Regions from separate parts of the uncultured Halopseudomonas sp. genome, predicted to be linked through region 3. Evidence: predicted binding sites of a transcription regulator. Region 3 holds the regulator's gene; each other region holds the start of a gene.
The links. Region 3 encodes FliA, which starts transcription of late flagellar genes. Its sites were predicted from a motif close to CTAAAGTTTNNNNNNNNNNNGCCGNTAA; they were not measured.
Positions count from the first base shown of each region.

Region 1: AAC076_RS12265 (methyl-accepting chemotaxis protein) is a predicted target of FliA. The motif match lies at 2,481-2,508, and genes of this name have one in related genera.
Region 2: AAC076_RS10495 (methyl-accepting chemotaxis protein) is a predicted target of FliA. The motif match lies at 2,151-2,178, and genes of this name have one in related genera.
Region 4: AAC076_RS00210 (methyl-accepting chemotaxis protein) is a predicted target of FliA. The motif match lies at 2,613-2,640, and genes of this name have one in related genera.

Region 1 covers NZ_CAXBOV010000020.1:56,837-61,883, reverse strand. Annotated here, with positions in the region: gene AAC076_RS12275 (enoyl-CoA hydratase-related protein) at 1-342, shown strand, start outside; gene AAC076_RS12270 (acetyl/propionyl/methylcrotonyl-CoA carboxylase subunit alpha) at 380-2,356, shown strand; gene AAC076_RS12265 (methyl-accepting chemotaxis protein) at 2,582-4,234, shown strand; gene AAC076_RS12260 (Na+/H+ antiporter NhaC family protein) at 4,291-5,047, opposite strand, start outside.
Region 2 covers NZ_CAXBOV010000016.1:38,983-44,029, forward strand. Annotated here, with positions in the region: gene AAC076_RS10475 (potassium/proton antiporter) at 1-209, opposite strand, end outside; gene AAC076_RS10480 (thiopurine S-methyltransferase) at 320-973, shown strand; gene AAC076_RS10485 (hypothetical protein) at 1,066-1,362, shown strand; gene AAC076_RS10490 (hypothetical protein) at 1,680-1,958, shown strand; gene AAC076_RS10495 (methyl-accepting chemotaxis protein) at 2,270-3,913, shown strand; RNA gene ffs (signal recognition particle sRNA small type) at 4,032-4,128, shown strand; gene dnaX (DNA polymerase III subunit gamma/tau) at 4,263-5,047, shown strand, end outside.
Region 3 covers NZ_CAXBOV010000019.1:76,026-81,072, reverse strand. Annotated here, with positions in the region: gene flhF (flagellar biosynthesis protein FlhF) at 1-926, shown strand, start outside; gene fleN (flagellar synthesis regulator FleN) at 956-1,783, shown strand; gene AAC076_RS11950 (RNA polymerase sigma factor FliA) at 1,780-2,517, shown strand; gene AAC076_RS11945 (chemotaxis response regulator CheY) at 2,734-3,111, shown strand; gene AAC076_RS11940 (protein phosphatase CheZ) at 3,129-3,923, shown strand; gene AAC076_RS11935 (chemotaxis protein CheA) at 3,951-5,047, shown strand, end outside.
Region 4 covers NZ_CAXBOV010000001.1:41,301-46,347, forward strand. Annotated here, with positions in the region: gene AAC076_RS00195 (serine protease) at 1-866, shown strand, start outside; gene AAC076_RS00200 (FHA domain-containing protein) at 863-1,831, shown strand; gene AAC076_RS00205 (Tar ligand binding domain-containing protein) at 1,828-2,391, opposite strand; gene AAC076_RS00210 (methyl-accepting chemotaxis protein) at 2,708-4,330, shown strand; gene AAC076_RS00215 (substrate-binding domain-containing protein) at 4,375-5,047, opposite strand, start outside.

The DNA.
Region 1 (5,047 bases), on a different contig from region 3:
GTAGTGCGGCGCATAGGCCTGACCCATACCCGCCGACTGGCACTGACTGCGGCGCGTTTTGACGGTATCGAAGCCTTGCGCCTGGGTCTGGTGCATTTCAGCGAGCCAGACGTACTGCGGCTGGAACAGAGACTGGCGTCCAGCCTCGAGCAGGTTCTGCGTTGCGCGCCCGGAGCAAATATGCAAACCAAGGCATTGCTACTGACCAGCAATGAACAGCCACTTGGGGATGTGCTCGATGAGGCTGCTGAGATGTTTGCCGAGGCCGTAACCGGCAAGGAGGCCGCCGAGGGCACGCTGGCGTTTGTTCAGAAACGCAAACCGGGCTGGGCTCCCCAGTGACGCTTTTTAGAGCCACTTTCCTTGAGGACCTGCACCCATGCCACGCATTACAACGCTGCTGATCGCTAACCGCGGTGAAATCGCCTGCCGCATCATGCGCACCGCCAGCGCTCTGGGTTACCGTACCGTGGCGGTTTATTCAGATGCGGACGCCGACAGCCGCCATGTACACATGGCGGATCAGGCTCTCTGTATTGGTCCGTCGCCGGCGGTGCAGTCCTATCTGAACATACCAGCCATCATCGACGCAGCGAAGCGAAGCGGCGCCGAAGCCATTCATCCCGGCTACGGATTTCTGTCGGAGAACGCGGACTTCGCCCAGGCCTGCCTGGATGCCGGCCTGACCTTCATCGGTCCTTCCACCAAAGCCATTCGACTCATGGGTAGCAAGCGTCTGTCCAAGATTGCCATGCTCGAGGCCGGCGTTCCCTGCATTCCCGGTTATCAGGGCAGCGCTCAGGATGATAAAACCCTGATACGGGAGGCAAAGAAGATTGGCTTTCCGCTGATGATCAAAGCCAGTGCCGGCGGAGGCGGACGTGGCATGCGCCTCGTGCAGAACCTCACCGAGCTGCCTGACCAACTGCGCAGCGCCCGCGCAGAAGCGCAAAGTGCCTTTGGTAGCGCCGAACTGATACTGGAACGGGCGCTGATCCGTCCGCGACACGTGGAGATCCAGATCTTCGGCGACAACCACGGCAATCTGGTGCACCTGGGTGAGCGTGACTGCTCGGTGCAGCGCCGTCATCAGAAGGTCATCGAGGAAGCGCCCTGCCCGGTCATTACAACCGAGCTGCGCGCCTCCATGGGCGCCGCAGCCATAAGAGCGGCTGCTAGCGTCAACTACAGCGGCGCTGGCACCGTGGAATTCATGCTGGACTGCGCTGGCGAGTTCTACTTTCTTGAGATGAACACGCGTCTGCAGGTGGAGCATCCCGTCACCGAGCTGGTCACCGGATTGGATCTGGTGGCCTGGCAACTGGATGTAGCCTCTGGCCTGCCACTGCCGCTGAGTCAGGAGCAGATTAGCCTCCAGGGCCACGCCATCGAGGTGCGCCTGTATGCCGAGGACGCTAGCCGAGACTTCATGCCCCAGACAGGACACGTCGACCTCTGGCAGCCGGCGGATATAGAGGGTGTACGCATCGACCATGGCCTGCGCGAGGGTCAGGCGATTACGCCTTTTTACGACCCCATGCTGGCCAAGATCATCGCCCATGGCGCCACCCGCGAACAGGCACGCAGCCGCCTGATCAATGCACTGGAGCAGTCAGTACTGCTGGGGGTGAACGCCAATCAGCGGTTTCTGATCAATCTGTTGGCCCATCCACAGTTTGCATCGGGAGACACCAACACTGCCTTTATCACCGAGCAATTCAACACAGACCCGAGCCTGACGCCACAGCCGGTGGCCGAAGAGGATCTGGCGATCGCCGCGGCAATGCTATACCGAGCCTCTGCTCAGCATTGTAATGTGCCACTCGAGTGGCAGGGGTGGAGCAATACCACGCCGATTCCCAGCCGTTATCTGCTGCTCAACGCGGGTGAAATCCATCCCATTCAAGTGTCTGCCTGCAGAGACGGACTTGCCGGCAGCCTGAACATCACTCTCGCCGAGCGTAACCTGCACCTACGAGTGATCGAGCATACGACGACTGCTCTAACATTAGAGGTTGACGGCATACGCTTTAAACGCGCCTGCCTGATCAACGGCAATCGGGTGGCGCTGTATAGTCAGCATGGCAATACGCAATTCGAGGATGTTTCCAACAGACCACCTGTCGCCGCCTCTGGTGCCGGGTCCAACAGCATTCTGGCGCCGATGGATGGCGCCGTCACCGAAGTCCTGACAACGGTAGGCGACAAGGTAATCAAGGGCCAGATCATGCTGCGTATGGAAGCGATGAAAATGGAGCACACGCTCAAGGCGCAGATGGACGGCACGGTCAGTCAATTGCTGGCCAGCGAAGGCATGCAGGTCAAGTCCCGGCAACTGCTGATCGAACTGACCTGAGCCGCCTCGCCACAGTGTGTTTGACCAATGGATACTGATATGAATCGGTGATTTGCCACAGCAAGCTATTGTATCTGCCCGAGAATAACGTCAAATTGACATCATAACTGCCAACAAAATAACACTCAGGTTTTCTGGTCGTTGGTCGATAAAACAAAAAGATGTGTCTGGCCTCAAAGTGCTGTTGCGCGCTTTGTTGGTAACGGTCCCGGGGAGAGGTAGTAGATGAACGTACTGCGCAAAATAAAAATCAGTCAGCGGATCTGGATTATTCTGCTGGTCGCGCTGGTAAGCATGACCGTGCTGGCCTTGGCCTCTCTGGCCACGCTGAAAGCAGAATATCGGCAGGCCGAGATCACCAAAGCGACCCACCTGGTCGAGTCCGCTCGCACGATGTTTGGCTACTACCATGCCAAGGAAGTCGCAGGCGAAATGACCGGCCCAGAGGCCCGTACGGCTGCTCTCGAAGCTCTGCGTGCGATGCGCTACGGCGGCGGTACCGAATACTATTGGGTCAATGACATGAACAACGTGATGATCATGCACCCCATGGCGCCCCAGACCGAGGGTGTGGATCTGACCACCATCACCAATAGCGACGGTCGGCCAAACATCATTACCGAGATGGTTGCACTGGCCCGGGATCAAGGTACTGCCTTCATCGAATACACCTGGTCACGCCCCGGACAGAATCCCGGCGAAGGTGAGGGGCACAGGAAGATCGCTGCTTTCACCCATTTCGAGCCATGGGATTACATGATCGGCACCGGCATTTTCATTGCGGATATGGAAGCCAAGTTCCTCGCCGATGCAATCAAGGCACTGATTTTCGTTACCCTGCTAACTCTGCTGATGGTGCTGATCCTTTACATTATCGGACGCAGCATTTCCCGACCACTTAACAACGTCGTCCACGCCATGCGTGACATCGCCAGCGGCGAAGCTGACCTCACCCGCAAGCTTGATGACGATGCCCGTGACGAATTGGCGCAGATCGCCGCCTATTTCAATAGCTTCACCGAAAACCTGCGTTCCATTGTGCATCAGCTCGGCGACAGCGCCAGCCAGCTGACCAGCGCCGGCCAGCAGTTGAGCCAGATCAGCAACAACAGCCTGCGCGGCATGACCCAACAGACCGAAAAGATGGAGCTGATGGCTACCGCTGTCAACGAGATCACCTACGGCGTGCAGGATGTGGCTCAGAATGCCAACGCAGCAGCCCAGGAAGTTGAAAACGCCAACGAAGGCGCCAACAATGGCCGCGTTCAGGTGAGCAAGACCATCGAGCAGATCAACCACCTGTCAAACAGTGTAAAAACCGCAGTCAAGCACATGAGCGGTCTGTCCACCGACGCACAGGAAATAACTTCGGTACTTGACGTCATCCGCAATATTGCCGAACAGACCAACCTGCTGGCGCTCAACGCCGCTATTGAAGCCGCTCGGGCTGGCGAGATGGGTCGTGGCTTTGCGGTCGTTGCCGACGAAGTACGCAACCTGGCCCAGCGCACCCAGAAGTCCACTGAAGAAATCGACGCCATGATCAACAAGTTGCAGACCAATACGCACACTGTGGTAGAGGTTATCAACGAGAGTGATCGCTACTCCGAACTCAGCGTACAACAGGCCCGCGCCGCTGGCGAAGCCCTCGATCAGATCACTGAGTCGATGCAGCAGATGGTTGCGCTCAACGCCTCGATTGCCAGCGCTACTACTCAGCAATCCACCGTGGTCGAGGACGTCAACCGTAGCGTTACTGAAGCTGCCGAACTGGCCCGCGAAACCACCGATGGTGCCGAACAAACCGCCCAGGCCAGTGCGCACCTGACCCAGCTTGGCAAGCAGATCGACTCGCTTGTGGGACGCTTCAGAGTTTGACAGTTAGCGGGAAGCTGTCATCGTCCTGGTTTTCAGGGCGACGGCAGCCAGCTTCTTCAGAGAACCATTACCCCCAACCAGCCGAATGCGATCAACGGCAGATTGTAGTGCAGGAAGGTCGGTACCACCGTATCCCAGATATGGTTGTGCTGGCCATCCACGTTCAGGCCCGCGGTCGGTCCCAGAGTTGAATCCGAAGCGGGCGAGCCGGCATCGCCCAGCGCAGCAGCAGTACCTACCAGTGCGACAATCGCCAGGGGACTGAATCCCAGTTGCAGCGCAAGGGGTACATAGATGGCTGCAATGATCGGAATGGTCGAAAACGACGAGCCGATACCCATTGTGATCAGCAAACCCACCAGCAACATCAACAATGCAGCCAGGGCCCGATTATCGCCAATCATGGCAGCCGAGCTATCGACCAGTGTCTGAATCGAGCCGGTCGCACGCATGACCTCGGCAAAGCCGGCGGCGGCGATCATGATAAAACCGATCATCGCCATCATCTTCATGCCTTCGGTAAATACGTCATCGGCTTCCCGCCAGCGCACTACGCCGGAGAGCGAGAAGATCACGAAACCGGTCAACGCACCGATGATCATTGAATCCAGCCACAACTGGACCACGAAAGCAGCCACCACCGCAGCCAGAGCAACCAGCAGCGATCGCCTGTTGTAGCCCTTCTCCAACCGCTCGACCTCGGCAACTGCCTGCACGTCGTAGTCACGGGGCGCTCTATAGCTGACAAAAATGGCGAACACCAGGCCCAGCAACATGCCCAGAGCCGGCAGAGCCATGGCCTTCATGACATTG
Region 2 (5,047 bases), on a different contig from region 3:
ATGATCGCCAGTGCCAGACTGCCAATCATGAAGGCAATCCCGGTATTGTCGAACGCGATACCGCCGAAACCGTCTTCCCCTGCAAGCATTCCGATAATCAGGAAGATCAGCAACAGAGGTATCCCCAGCCTCGAGGACAGGGAGCTGGCGAGAATGCTGGCGCATAACAGCATTGCGCCAATGAGGAAAAGCGTATTGATATAGTCCATGCTGCAGAGCAACTCAATCGGGTATCGTGTCTACCTTCACTATATAGGCTGATAGTGATTGTGGGGCGAAAATTGCTGTAATCTCAGTCAATTGCGAAAGGGGGGGTGTGATGGACGCGGAATTCTGGCGCGAGCGCTGGCAGCTGGGTGAAATCGGTTTCCACAAATCGCGTGCTAACCCTCTGCTAGTGCGCTGGTGGTCCGCGCTGGCAATGAAACCAGGGGCTACGGTGCTGGTCCCGCTGTGCGGCAAAACCCTTGATATGCTCTGGTTGCGTGAGCAAGGATCGGCGGTCGTTGGTGCCGAGTTATCGCGGCAGGCCCTGGATAGCTTTATTGAAGAAAACGGGCTGTCGTGCAAATGGCAAGACAGCGATGGTTTCGATGTGGCCGCGTGTTCTGAACTGACGCTCTATTGCGGCGATTTTTTTGCGCTGGGGGCGACGCATTTGGGGACGGTGAATGCGGTATACGACCGAGCTGCGCTTATCGCACTGCCGCCGCCCATGCGTCAGCAGTATGTCTCGCACCTGCGTGAACAACTCCAGGCTGGCTGGAAAATGCTGCTGATCACGCTGGATTACCGTCAGTCCGAGCGGCCGGGCCCGCCATTCAGCGTGCCGGATACGGAAGTAAGGACACTTTTTTCCGGTTGTTCCGTGTCGGTTTTACAAGAGGCCCAGGTGCTTGAGGAGCATGCCGTGTTCCGTGATCAGGGCATGACCAGCCTGATCGAAAGGGTGTATCTCATCGAAGACAAATGATCGTACAGTTATGTTTGTCGGGTTACTCCCGGCCGCCAACCAGGGCGGCCGTAAAATCTTAATACCAGGTCTGTTTTCTGCCCGGAGTTGTCATGGCGGCCGCCCTTGCCCTGCTGTTCAAGCTCTTCCCCCTTTACATAACCGTTGGGCTTGGATGGCTCGCGGGGCGTTTTCTGAAGGCTAGCGGCAGCCATATTGCCGGGATCATGCTGTGCATCGTTACCCCCTCGGTTGTGTTCCCGGGTGTGATGAGCGCGCCCTTGTCAGCCAGCGTCATCATGCTGCCATTTTTAGCTGTCTATTTACGATCCCAGCGTTTACAAGGCGATCTTTCTTATCTCCATCACGCCAATCGCAGCCAATACAGTGGTTACAGCCACGCTGCTTGATACCGAGCCGCGACAAGTAGCAGGTACAACACTACTGAGTACGACATTTGCGTTGGTCTACATACCGTTTATGGTCTCCCTGGTGATACCGCCGATCTGACAGCCATGTGCCTGCATGCATCCTGCCTGATAAAAAATGATCAGGTCATGCAAAATGCAATGGGCGTACAATTTGAAGATATGTAAGTAATTGATTTTTATTGATTTAAATATATGAAAATACTGGCACGACCCCTGCAATACTCCCTGTAAAGGCGATTGCGTCGTCATCATCAACAGAGCCAAGCGCTCTGCTGGAAATAGGGAGGAATTTCAGAATGAAAGGTCGAGACGTTGCTTTTTTCATGAGTATTCAAGGGGTTCTACTCGGCGCGGCATTTCTGCTTTCCACCGGCGAAACGGATCTGGATACGACAGCCCGCCAAGCCCCCCAACAAATCGAGATTCGTAGTTGGATAGATGAAAACGCCAATTCCCGGACGCTAGCGCGTCAGATGAATATGTCCAATACAGCCAGTATCAAGGATTCTGGTGCGCCGGATTCCATTGCTGTGGCGTTGGAGCAATCTGGTCAGCAGCGCAGTTGGGTTTTCTAGAGAAATAGAGCCGCACACATCCCTCTCTGCGAGGTTTCTCTCCTCGCTATTAGCGGCTAGTTGAATGCCCATGCACTCGGCCTGTCCTTGTGCATGTATTGCATAATGCACGATTCGCTATTGTTTCCCCTCTTTATCATTACGTTCACTGGTTGGCTGCGCTTAATCCGGAACGCTCAGTTGCACATTTTCCTAATGTTGTTCGCTGTATGGCCGATATGGAAGCTACTATGTCAGAAAGATCTTCTTCCTGATAAGAAAGGGCCTTCCGCGTTCGAGCCGAGGCCACGAATAAGATGGGGAATATGCTAATGGCTTCTTTTCGTAACCTGGGCTTTCGCTGGAAATTGACCCTTCCCATGGTGTTTCTGGCCGGCGCGTTTTGTCTGCTGGGCGCTGTTGCCTATATAGGTATTAGCGATCTATCCTCCCGGATGGAGCGATTTTCCAGTGGTTTGTTGCCGCAGGCGACTAACCTTTTGGAAGCAGACCGGGACATGTATCAGGCGCTGGTCGCAGAGCGTGCACTGGTTCAAGGTTCAGCGCGCGATGAGCGTAATGATCTGGTCGTTGCCCATTCCGATAACCTCCAGCAGGCACTGGATCGGGTCAAGGTATCCACGTCGTTAGCGGTATCTCCGCAGAGCAAAGCCCTTGGCCAGGAGTTCGTGCAGGTTTTTGACGCATGGAAGAAGGTCAGCCTGGAAGTAGTGCGACTCTCACAAAGCGAAGCGTTTCAGGACAAGGGTGAGGCCAATCAGCTCAGTTTTGGTGAGTCCGCCGAACTATTTGGCCGCGCTCGTGACTTGATAGATCAAATGACCCAGTTGGTTGATGCCTCGGCTGCCACGGAGCTTCAGGAAGCGGAGCAGGCCACTTCAGCAAACGCGCGCAATATGTCTTTGGTGGTCATTCTCGGGCTTGTTGTCTGTGTGTTGACCATTGCCTTTCTCCCCGGTCTTATTGTCCGGCCAATCGAGAATATTCTAGCGCGCATTCGCGATATAGCTGGCGGTGGTGGTGACCTTACAAAGCGGGTTGATGTCAACTCAGCGGATGAGGTGGGCCAGCTTGGTGCGAGCTTTAACGAGTTCCTTGATCAGCTACAACTCCTGATCCGGGAAGTCGCCGAATCGACACTCCTGGTGGCATCGGCCTCCGAGCAAATGAGCGCCATAGCGGCCAACCAGGATCAACTGGTGACGGATCAGCACCTGGCCATTGATCAGGTCAGTACAGCGGCAACCGAAATGACCGCCGCTATTCACGAAGTAGCCGATAACGCTCACAGCACTGCCGAAGCTGCCCGCCAGGCGGACCAGCAGGGTAAGTCGACATCCGAAGTCGTTGGTCAGACGATGAACGCCTTACGCAGGCTGGCCAAGGATGTAGCTGAGGCTGCAGGCGTGATCAACCGTCTTGAGCAGGATAGTGACAAGATTGGTGGCGTGCTGAGTGTTATTCAGGCGATCGCAGAGCAAACCAATTTGCTGGCCCTCAACGCCGCCATCGAAGCTGCACGCGCAGGTGAGCAGGGCCGGGGTTTTGCCGTGGTAGCGGACGAGGTCAGAACGCTGGCGGCTCGCACCCAGGATTCCACCCGCGATATTCAGGAAATGATCCAGAGCCTGCAAACCGGAAGCACTCAGGCGGTAACAGTCATGCAGCGCGGCGCTTCCCTGGCTGCCGAGAGTGTCGAACAGGCAGAGGGCGCGGAAAGATCGCTTAACGATACCGCACAATCGGTTGTGCGAATCAACGATATGGCCGCACAGATTGCCTCGGCCTGTGAAGAGCAGACCCAGACCACGGAAGAGATTGCCCGTAACATCAGTGGCATCAGGGATCTTTCTGATCAGGCAGCGCAGAATTCCAGTGAGAGTCGTCAGGCTAGTGAGTCCATGGCCAGACTGGCTGCAGGACTGCAGCAGCAGGTAGGTCGTTTCAGGACCTGAAGGGCGCTTCAGTTTATATAAAGCCAGGCTCCAAGAAGCGCCCAACAATGGGTTGTAACTTGACGCCAAGCCGTTACAATAGCGCGGCCTGTCCAGCACAGGTTCGTTATGGTGGCCCTGCCGGTCCCCTCGCAATGATTCGCCGTTAACCTGGTCAGGCCCGGAAGGGAGCAGCCACAGCGGTTACATCGTGTGCCGGGGTGTGGCTGGTAGGGTCGCCACCCATGACGTCCTCTCGTATTCAGCACCCCCGATATCCCCCAAGCCAAGCAGCACATCTCGCAAAGTCCGTCTGCTTTGGTTACAGTACCCGCTCGCCTTTCAGATCCTACCGGACAGCACACATCCAATGAGTTATCAGGTACTTGCCCGCAAATGGCGTCCGCGCCTGTTCCGTGAAATGGTCGGTCAGACCCATGTGCTCCAGGCGTTGATCAACGCGCTTGACCATGATCGGCTGCACCATGCCTACCTTTTCACCGGCACCCGGGGAGTTGGTAAAACCACTATTGCGCGTATTCTGGCCAAATGCCTGAATTGTGAGACAGGAGTGAGCTCCGAGCCCTGCGGAACCTGTTCGGCGTGTCGCGAGATTGATGAAGGGCGCTTCGTTGATCTGATCGAGGTTGACGCGGCCAGCAGAACCAAGGTCGAGGACACCCGCGAGCTGCTTGATAACGTGCAATACGCGCCATCTCGCGGACGTTACAAGGTCTACCTGATCGACGAAGTGCACATGCTATCAAGCCACAGCTTCAATGCGCTGCTGAAAACGCTTGAGGAGCCACCCGAGCACGTTAAATTTCTGCTTGCTACTACCGATCCGCAAAAACTCCCGGTCACCATCCTCTCGCGCTGTCTGCAGTTCTCATTGAAGAATATGCAACCCGAGAAAATCGTTGATCATCTACGCCATGTTCTCGGCGAAGAGCTGATCCGGTTTGACGAGGAATCGCTATGGCTGCTTGGCCGGGCAGCCGATGGCTCGATGCGAGATGCATTGAGTCTGACCGATCAGGCGATTGCATTCGGCAATGGCGCCCTGCAGGTCAGTGACGTTCGCAGCATGCTCGGAACTATTGATCATGGCCAAGTATTCGGTTTGCTGGAGGCGTTGGGTGTTGGCGACGCCAA
Region 3 (5,047 bases):
TCAGCGCCATGCGCGATGAGATTGCTGGCCTGCGTGAAATGCTTGAAGCCCAGCTAGGCAGCATGGCCTGGGGCCAGGTTAACCAGCAGCGCCCGCAACAGGCGAGTCTCTGGCGCCGTCTGACTCAGCTTGGCCTGCCGGCGGAGCTGAGCCAGAAGCTGCTGCAGCTGGTCGCCAATGAAACCAATACCCGCCAGGCCTGGCGGATGTTGCTGGCGCATCTGGCGCACAGTATCCCGGTCATGCGTGAAGAACTGATTGACCAGGGCGGCATCATTGCACTGGTTGGGCCCACGGGGGCCGGCAAGACAACCACCCTGGGCAAGCTCGCCGCGCGCTACGTGCTCAAGCATGGCAGCCAGCATGTGGCCTTGGTCACCATGGATACCTACCGTATTGGCGCCCACGAGCAATTACGTACCCTGGGGCGTATTCTCAACGTTCCGGTACGCGTGGTTGATGAACAGAACAGCCTGGCCGATGTACTGCAGGAGTTTTCCGGCAAGCGTCTGGTGCTGGTCGACAGTGCTGGATTGCAAGCCCAGGATCCGCACCTGCACGGTCAACTCAATCAGCTGGCTGCGTTGGGTCATCGTGTCAGCAAACTGCTGGTGTTGGCAGCGACAAGTCAGTACCAGGTGCTCAAGGCCGCCTATCATACATACAAGGTCTGTGGTCTCAGCGGTTGTGTATTGACCAAGGTTGACGAGGCAGCCACTCTCGGTGAAGCATTGGGTCTGGCCATGCAGCAGGGTTTACCGGTAGCCTATCTGGCAGATGGCCAGCGTATTCCGGATGATATAGTCAAGGCGGTGGGCCATCAGCTGGTCAGCCGCGCGGTCAGTCTGGCGGGTAACGAGGCGCCGGCAGATCAGGCCATGGCAGATGTGTTTGCCGGTATACTACACACCCAGCGGGCAAGCTAACCGTACTTATAAGAAGGTAATTAACGCAGATGGGCAGCAAACATCCGGTTCAGGTTATTGCGGTCACCGGCGGTAAGGGCGGCATTGGCAAGACCAACGTGTCAGTCAATCTCGGTCTCGCGCTTGCCGATTTGGGGCGTCGGGTTGTCCTTCTGGATGCTGACCTTGGCCTGGCCAATGTTGACGTTCTGCTCGGCCTCAAACCCAAGGCGACTCTGGCTGACGTCCTCGAGGGCACCTGTGAGCTGCGCGATGTGCTGCTCGACGGCCCCGGCGGTATCCGTGTAGTTCCTGCCGCTTCCGGCGCTGCCGGTATGGTCAATCTCAATCCCCAACAGCATGCGGGCCTGATTCAGGCATTCAGTGAGATCGGTGACAACATCGATGTCCTGATTGTTGACACTGCAGCCGGTATTGGCGACTCGGTAGTGAGTTTTGTTCGGGCCTCCCAAGAGGTCCTGGTAGTTGTCTGCGATGAGCCCACCTCGATTACCGACGCCTATGCGCTGATCAAACTGCTCAATCGTGACCACGGCATGACGCGTTTCCGGGTATTGGCTAATATGGTTCATACCCCCCAGGAAGGTCGTCTGGTGTTCAGCAAGTTGACCAAGGTCACAGATCGTTTCCTCGACGTAGCTCTGCAGTATGTCGGCGCGGTACCCTACGATGAAAACGTACGCAAGGCGGTGCAGAAACAGCGAGCGATCTATGATGCGTTTCCGCGCAGCAAGGCATCGCTGGCCATTCGCGGGATAGCACAGAAGGTGGACGCCTGGCCGCTACCGGCCAATCCGCGTGGCCACCTCGAATTTTTTGTCGAGCGCCTGGTGCGGCAGACCGGAACAGGCCTATGACGTTAACAGCAGGTGGGGTGAGCATGTATACACGCGCACAGGGTTCCGCTGACTCACAGGATCGACTGGTTGACCAGTTCGCTCCCCTGGTCAAGCGTATTGCCTACCACCTGCTGGGGCGACTGCCTGCCAGCGTCCAGGTTGATGATCTGATACAGGCCGGAATGATTGGTTTGTTGGAGGCTTCTCGCAAGTTCGACAACTCCAAGGGAGCCAGTTTCGAGACCTACGCCGGCATACGTATTCGCGGCGCCATGCTTGATGAGGTGCGCAAGGGTGATTGGGCTCCGCGTTCAGTTCATCGCAACACCCGAATGGTCAGTGACGCAGTGCGCGCTGTTGAATCAAGACTGGGCCGCGACGCCAAGGATCAGGAGATAGCGGCTGAGCTGGAAATGAGTCTGGAGGAGTACTATTCAATCCTCAATGACACCGCGGGCAGCAAATTATTCAGTTTCGATGATCTTCTGGAATCCGGCACTCGGGCTGACGCCCAAAGCGACGAAGAGCCTTTCGGTGGCCTGGAAGATCAGCGTTTCCGTGAGGCGCTGGTAGAAGCGATTGATACCTTGCCAGAGCGCGAGCGTCTGCTTCTTTCTCTGTATTACGATGAAGAGCTGAATCTCAAGGAAATAGGCGCGGTGCTTGGCGTTAGCGAGTCACGTGTCAGTCAATTGCATAGTCAGTGCGCGGCTCGTCTGCGTGCCAGACTGGGCGGGTGGCGAAATGATTGATTTTGTGGTCAACATCCGGACAATGCCCACAGATTGAAGTAATCGTCTGGCAGTAACAGGTATAAAGACGAACAAATGTCAGCGGAGGCAGCGCAATGGAGCCACTCCGGTTACACTGGCGTCAATAAAACGTGAAAGGCTTGTTTGGCCAGTAGCTTAACGGAGTGTAACAACGCACTCTTCCTGGTGTGTACGGAGGTCGACTTGGACAAGAACATGAAAATTCTCATCGTTGATGATTTTTCAACGATGAGGCGCATCATCAAGAATCTGCTGCGTGACCTGGGGTTTACCAACACAGCGGAAGCTGATGACGGTACCTCCGCGCTACCGATGCTGCAGAGTGGCAGTTTCGACTTTCTGGTTACCGACTGGAACATGCCCGGGATGAGCGGCATCGACCTGCTGCGCGCAGTGCGGGCAGATGAACGCCTGAAGCATCTGCCTGTGCTGATGGTGACTGCCGAGGCCAAACGCGACCAGATCATCGAAGCCGCCCAGGCCGGTGTGAATGGTTACGTGGTCAAGCCCTTTACTGCTCAGGCACTCAAGGAAAAGATCGAAAAGATCTTCGAGCGGGTCCAGGCTAAATAACAACCGGGGTACAGGTTATGGCGTTAAGTAAGGACACCGGCCAGGCAACCGCTCAGGAATTTGAACATTCCCTGAAGGATAATGCGCGGCAACTGGTCGATCTCTTGGAGAAAGGTCAGTTCGGCGAAGCCATTCTGGTCATTCACGCGATCAACCAGGCACGGGATCGCGGCCTCTATCACGAGGTGGGACAACTGACCCGCGCCTTGCACAATGCCATTGTCAACTTCCAGCTCGATACCACCCAGGCACTGGGTGATGATGTTGAAGCGACCCGTATTTCTGACGCTTCTGACCGCTTGGACTACGTTGTCACGCTGACGGACAAGGCTGCCAATCGCACCATGGATCTGGTCGACGCCAGTGCGCCCATCGTGGCCAATCTGGGTCAGGAAGCTGCCGCACTTCGAGCAGACTGGGAGCGCCTGCAACGCAGGGAAATGGCTGCTGGAGAGTTTCGCGACCTGTACAAGCGTATGGGTGATTTCCTGGAGAAGACTGAAACGTCGGCTGCCGAAGTCAGTGGGCAATTGAACGAGATTGTCATGGCCCAGGACTACCAGGATCTCACCGGTCAGGTCATCAAGCGTGTGATCACGCTGGTTCACGACGTCGAAGAAAGCCTGCTGAATTTGGTTCGCATGGCCGGCCAGGTTGACCGCATGGCAGGCATAGAACACCAGAAAGTTACCCCCGAAGCAAAAAAAGTGTCACCCAAGGGTGAAGGTCCGCAGATTCATGCCGATAAAAGAGAAGATGTTGTCTCAGGGCAGGATGAAGTCGATGATCTTCTGTCCAGCCTGGGCTTCTAATAACAAGCGCGACCCGGGAGTGGATGCATGAGCTTTGACGCGGATGAAGAGATCCTCCAGGACTTTCTGGTTGAGGCTGGAGAGATTCTGGAATTGTTGTCCGAGCAGCTTATCGAACTGGAGAACCGTCCTGACGATACCAATCTGCTCAATGCGATCTTCCGCGGCTTTCACACCGTCAAGGGTGGCGCCGGCTTTCTGCAGCTCGATGCACTGGTAGGTTGCTGCCACATCGCAGAGAACGTCTTCGATATTCTGCGCAAGGGTGAGCGCAAGGTCGATTCCGAGTTGATGGATGTCGTGCTCCAGGCTCTGGACAGCGTCAACACCATGTTTGATGAAGTGCGTGAACGCACTACGCCAACACCTGCAGATCCTGCATTGCTTGAAGCCCTCGCACGTTTGGCAACGCCAGCTGCCGATGAGCCAGCGCCTGCAACCCACGAAGAACCTGAAGCTGCCGCCCCTCAGCTGCCCATGGCCCAGGCATCCGAAGCAAATGTGGCCGAAGGCGACATAACAGACGATGAGTTTGAGCAATTGCTTGATTCATTGCATGGTTCGGCGGACAGGGCCAGTCCATCCGCCGCATCCGCCCCGACAGCTACCGGCTCGGGCGATGAAATTACTGACGATGAATTCGAGGCGCTGCTTGATCAACTGCACGGCAAGGATGCTTCAACGGCAGCGGCCAGTGCCGTTGCTTCGGCGGCCCCGTCGCCGGGACCAGCGGCAACCTCCGCTGCCGCTGGTGATGAGATCAATGACGACGAATTCGAAGCCCTGTTGGATGAGCTTCACGGCAAAGGATCAGCTCCCGGTCTAGCTGCGTCCTCCAGCCCGGCGGCGACCTCGGCACCGGAGCCTGAAGCGCAAACCTCTGATCATATAACTGACGACGAATTTGAAGCGCTGCTCGACCAGCTGCATGGTGACGGCAAACCACCGGCAGCCACTGATGCAGCTCCAGTCGAAGCCCCGGTCCAGCCTGCCGCTGCCAGCAAGCCAGCAGCCAAACCGGTAGCCAAGTCTGCAGCCAAGGCGGCCAGCCCGGCTCCATCCAAGTCTAACGATGCTGCAGCTCCACCGACACCACCGTCCATTCCTGCTGTGCCCAAGGACAA
Region 4 (5,047 bases), on a different contig from region 3:
CCATATCTGAAGGCACCTATAACGGCGTTATTCAGCGGGATTTCTCCGATTTGCTGTTGTTCAGCGGTGCACTCAATCCAGGTATGAGTGGCGGTCCCAGTATCACCGAGTCCGGCCGCGTTGCCGGTGTTAATGTGGCTCATCGAAGAGATGGTGAGCTGGTCAGCTTTCTAGTGCCGGCTCATTACCTGCATGCCCTGTTGAGCACCATTGGCGAGCAGCCACCCGAAGATTTCAATCCGTTGATCGCGGCTCAGTTGCTGGAACATCAGGGCGTCATGCTCGACCGCTTGTTGGAAACGCCTTTGACCCAAAAGCCACTTGGAAACTACCGAGTCCCGGTCCGTGAATCGGAGCAGTTGCGTTGTTGGGGTAGCGCCGAAACCCAGTCGCGTGCCGGCTATACCAGTGATCTTATCCAGTGTGCGATGGAGTCCGGTATTTTTGTTTCCGGGGAGTTGCGCACGGGGCACGTAAGTCTTAGCCATTCTCTGCTTCAGCGTAAGGGACTCGACCGCTGGCGCTTTGCCCGGGTTGCCAGGCAACACTTTTCCGGCCAGATATTCATGTCGTCCTTCAACGAGCAACTCAGTGGACCGGTTTGTACAGAAGATTTCATTGTCAGTAATGGATTGGCCCTACGTGCGGTGCTCTGCTTCAGCGCGTACAACAAGCTCGACGGACTCTATCTCATGGATCTATACAGTGTGACCACCGATGACCCGGATAATGCCTTGTTGAGCCAGATCAGTATGCGAGGAATATCCTGGGAAAACGGGTTACGGCTGGCCGAAACCTTTCTGAGTGGCATGCAGTCTGGTTCCGGTGCCGAGCAACTAGACGCACTGGGGGAGGTTCAGCCATGAAGTCGCCGATCTTTATTGAAGTGCTGTCACGCGACGGAATAGTGCTGAATCGCCAGCGTTTTCAGCAGCTACCGGTGCGCGTCGGTCGCGCCTATGCCAACGATCTGATCCTGGATGATCCCCATGTTGCTCCATTTCATGCGATTCTCGAAGAGCAAGACGGACGCTGGGTGCTGCGTAGCGAGGAAACCCGTAACGGCATTATCGTCAACAAACGCACCCAGGAACATGTGGATATGCACGGGCATACCGAGGTGCGTCTGGGACATACCCGCCTGCGCGTGCGAGGTGTTGACCACCCGGTTGCAGAGGAGCTGCCTGACACTGTCAGGCACGGGTGGGAAGGTACCGTGCCTGCTGTGTCGGGGCTTGTCATCGCCGCACTCGTCGTTCTAGCCAATGAGTGGCTGGATGGTGATAGCGCCAGTGAGCTTTTTACTCTGCTTCTTGGGGCGTTCTTCGGATTGGTTCTGGTAGTTATATGGGCAGCCTTCTGGTCGTTGCTCAACCGATTGCTCACCGGCTGTGCCCGTTTTGGTCGTCATCTATTCATTGCCGGCATCGCCTTACTGGTTTTCAGCGTTTGGTATCAGGCGCCCGGACTTCTAGCCTATCGGCTGTCCTGGCCGGCACTGGATCGTTACAGCAGCTTGTTCCTTCTGGTTCCGTGGGCGCTGGCGATCTATTTTCATCTGGTCACGATCAATGAGCGTTTATCGCAGCGAATGGCAGCTATCAGCGCAGGATTTTACGTGGTTGCTTCCGGCATGTTGATGGTCATCAATTACGAGGATGCCGGTACATTAGCCAACAAAGCCTACATGGAAGCGCCCTATCCGCCGGGCTTGCGACACAGTCAGCTGAGTACGGTCGAAGCCTTTATCGAGCGCGCCAATGCGAGTGAAGAGCGCTTGCAGTCCTTGCGCGAAAACGCTGATTCTGAGGACTTTCCAGACGGGATCTAGTTCTGTGGCGCCACGTCTGAATAACGCTGCTCCAGTGAATCGATACCGCTGCGATACCGGGCAAAAGCCGGTTCCATCTGGCGGTAAAACACTTCTTTGGCTTCATCAAACTGATCTCGTTCAACAGCCTCAAAGACAGGGATCAGACCCTTTTCCACAAATGTCCGATGGTCTGCGGTGACCCTGTTTATCAAATTCTGATCTTGTACTGTCAGGTTGGACGCCAGAAAGGCCTGTGTGATCTGATCAAGCTCCTCCAGATTTTGCTCAACCTGAGGGCGCAGGGAAGAAAGCGGTTGCGATATTAAATCGTATTCAGAGTTTCGCGGATCATATTGCACTGCAATCAAGGCAAGCTTTCGGTTCTGGCTGGCGAGGTCAAACATCCTGGCAATTTGCACCCGAGGTTCTGGACGCTCCTCCATCGCCGTTTCCGGTGAGTTGGCAGTTGCGCTCCTACCGTTCATTACGGTCAGACTGATGCCTGCTATGCAGACAACCAGAATCAGCATGGACAGCAGAATGCGCTGTTTGATGGAGAAGTTGCCGATCAGAGTCATTTCAGATACCCGAGATAGTGGTTTTAGTGCGCCGGGGAATATCCGTGGGCGCTTTATGCTGTGAAATTCTAAAATGCTGGTCTATAAAGAACAATGTTAGCGGGTTACGTATATGGGTTATTGACGGGTGTCAGGAATCATGGCTCGAATTTCCAGCTCGAAATTTTTCCATTGATACGCCCCCTTCGTCTTGCTCAGTTTCGATGGGGTTTATCGTTTTTCTAAAGTAGCTTTTGTTCCAGCCGATAATTCTTATCTATGACGAGCTAGCACCGAGCCACTTCCGGCGTGGCCTGCCTGCCGCAAGGATCCTCTTATGTTCAGCAAATCAATACGTGCACAGACGGTGGCTTTAGTAGCCGGCAGCCTGTTATTGCTTACCCTTATCGCTCTCTCCAGCCAACGATTTCTTGCGTCCAACGTCAGTTCCTACGAAGCGCTTGTTAACGGACCCGTGCAGGCCATGGTTCTTATTGAGCAGGCCAACGGCGAATTCAAGACGCAGGTGCAGGAGTGGAAGAACGTCCTGTTGCGTGGCAGTGATCCTGCCGCGCGCGAGAAATACTGGACTGCTTTTCAGGAGCAGGAAGGGCAGGTACAGACGATGCTCGCCAGCTTGGCCGAGGTGCCTTCCTTGCCAGATGACACTCGGCAAGGCGTTAAAGCCCTTCGCGAGGAGCATTTGGCCCTTGGACAAGCCTATAGACGGGGTTACGCGGCTTTCGTGGCCGCAGGAAACGACTCCGCAGCCGGTGATCTTGCAGTGAAAGGTGTCGACCGGCCCGCTTCAGAGCAGATGAATACCCTGGTAACCCAACTGCATAAAGCTGCTGACCAGCAATCGGCTGATATTGCCGCCAGCGCGAGCCGGGCAACTTTGCTCGGCATGCTGCTCCTGGTCTTTGCCGGCATTGCTCTCACCTTACTCAGTGTCTGGCGTATAGATCGCAGCTTGGTAGCCCCTATCCGCACATTGATCGATCAGGTAACTGGATTGAGTCAGGGCCGTATTGGTAAAAGAGCCACGTTGCAGCGCAAGGACGAGCTGGGGCAGTTGGCGCAGGCAGCCAATACCCTGAATGACTTCCTCGCAGAGACCTTTGCCCAGCTGCAGTCCAGTACCCGTGAACTCGATCAGGCCAGTGGCGAGCTAAATAGTGTAGCCACCACCATCGCTGGCGGTACCCGCGAGCAGTTCACGCGCACTGACCAGGTTGCCACTGCTATGGAGGAAATGTCGGCCACTGCGCAGCAGGTTGCCTCTTCGGCGGGTACCGCCGCCACTTCAGCGGATGCCGCAGATGCTTCTGCGCAGAAGGGTGAAACGGTCATGCGCTCGACGGTCAAGACGATTACCGAGATGCGTGGTGAAATTACGCATACCGCAGATATTATCAAGAAGCTGGCCAGCGACAGCGATCGTATCGGCAAGGTTCTGGATGTAATACGAGGAGTTGCCGAGCAAACCAATTTGCTGGCGCTCAACGCAGCCATTGAAGCCGCACGCGCCGGTGAAGCAGGTCGTGGTTTTGCTGTAGTAGCCGATGAAGTGCGCACGCTTGCCCAGCGTACATCTGCATCCACCTCTGAGATAAACGAGATTATCGAGGCGGTGCAGCGCGGTGCTTCGGAGGCTGCCAAGGCGATTGAGCAAGGGCAGGAGCGCAGTGGCCAAGGTGTGCAGCTGGTAACTGAGGCAGGCGAAATGCTGCATGAAGTCACGCGTGCAATTGAGGCGATTCGGGATATGAATCGCCAGATCGCTACCGCCGCCGAAGAACAGAACGCGGTGGTTGACGATATATCCCGCAATCTGACGGAGATTACGGCCATTGGTACGACCAACCAGGAGAACGTCGAGCGCACAGCCAAGGCCAGCGAACGCTTGCACACCTTGTCAAATGGACTGAGTGATATTACCAAGCGTATCAGTCAATAGAGTCGCAGCCCGGTGCAGGACTTTAGTGTTCGCTGGTGCTTCTATCAGCGTCGTACCCAGAGTTCTACCCGGCCGTTCCGCTGCTCACCTGCGTCCCCGCCCGCAGAGCCCACGGGCATATAGTGTCCATAGCCTGTATGGCCGGCCACAGGGATGTCCAGGTCCCTCAGTGACTTGCTGACCGAGAGAGCCCGTAACTCTGAGATCATTTGAGCGCGTAGCTCATCAGTTTGCTGGTCGGCAAAGCCGATCAGCATCAGGTCTTTTCCGGTTTTGCCGCTTTGCTGAAGATAATGCTGAATCCGCAGCAGGTCGCGTTTGGCTTTGTTGTCCAGTTGGGTGCGGCCCTCGGCGAAGCGGATGTTCACAGACAGGCGGTTATAGCGCTCGGTCAGACGCTTGAAGCTCTCTGGCACGCCAGCGTCATATGCGGGTTCGACGGCGAAAGGGTTCTGGGAAAAGAATCCTGACTGGGCCACGATATCTTGCCCTGGTTGGCTCTGGACGTACTCGATAAAAGCCTGCACCAGTGGACCCCCGGTCACTCCGGGGGTGTAAAGATAAAGCCTACGTGAAAGCGGGTAGTCTTCAGTTGCTACTGACAATTTGCTGGGCTTGAGAGCTGGGGCATTGCCGTCGGCTATTGCCAGTAACTTGCTGCTACGCACAGAGGAGAATCCGGCGAAGCCGATGGCTGCAGGATCGCTACTGACATCA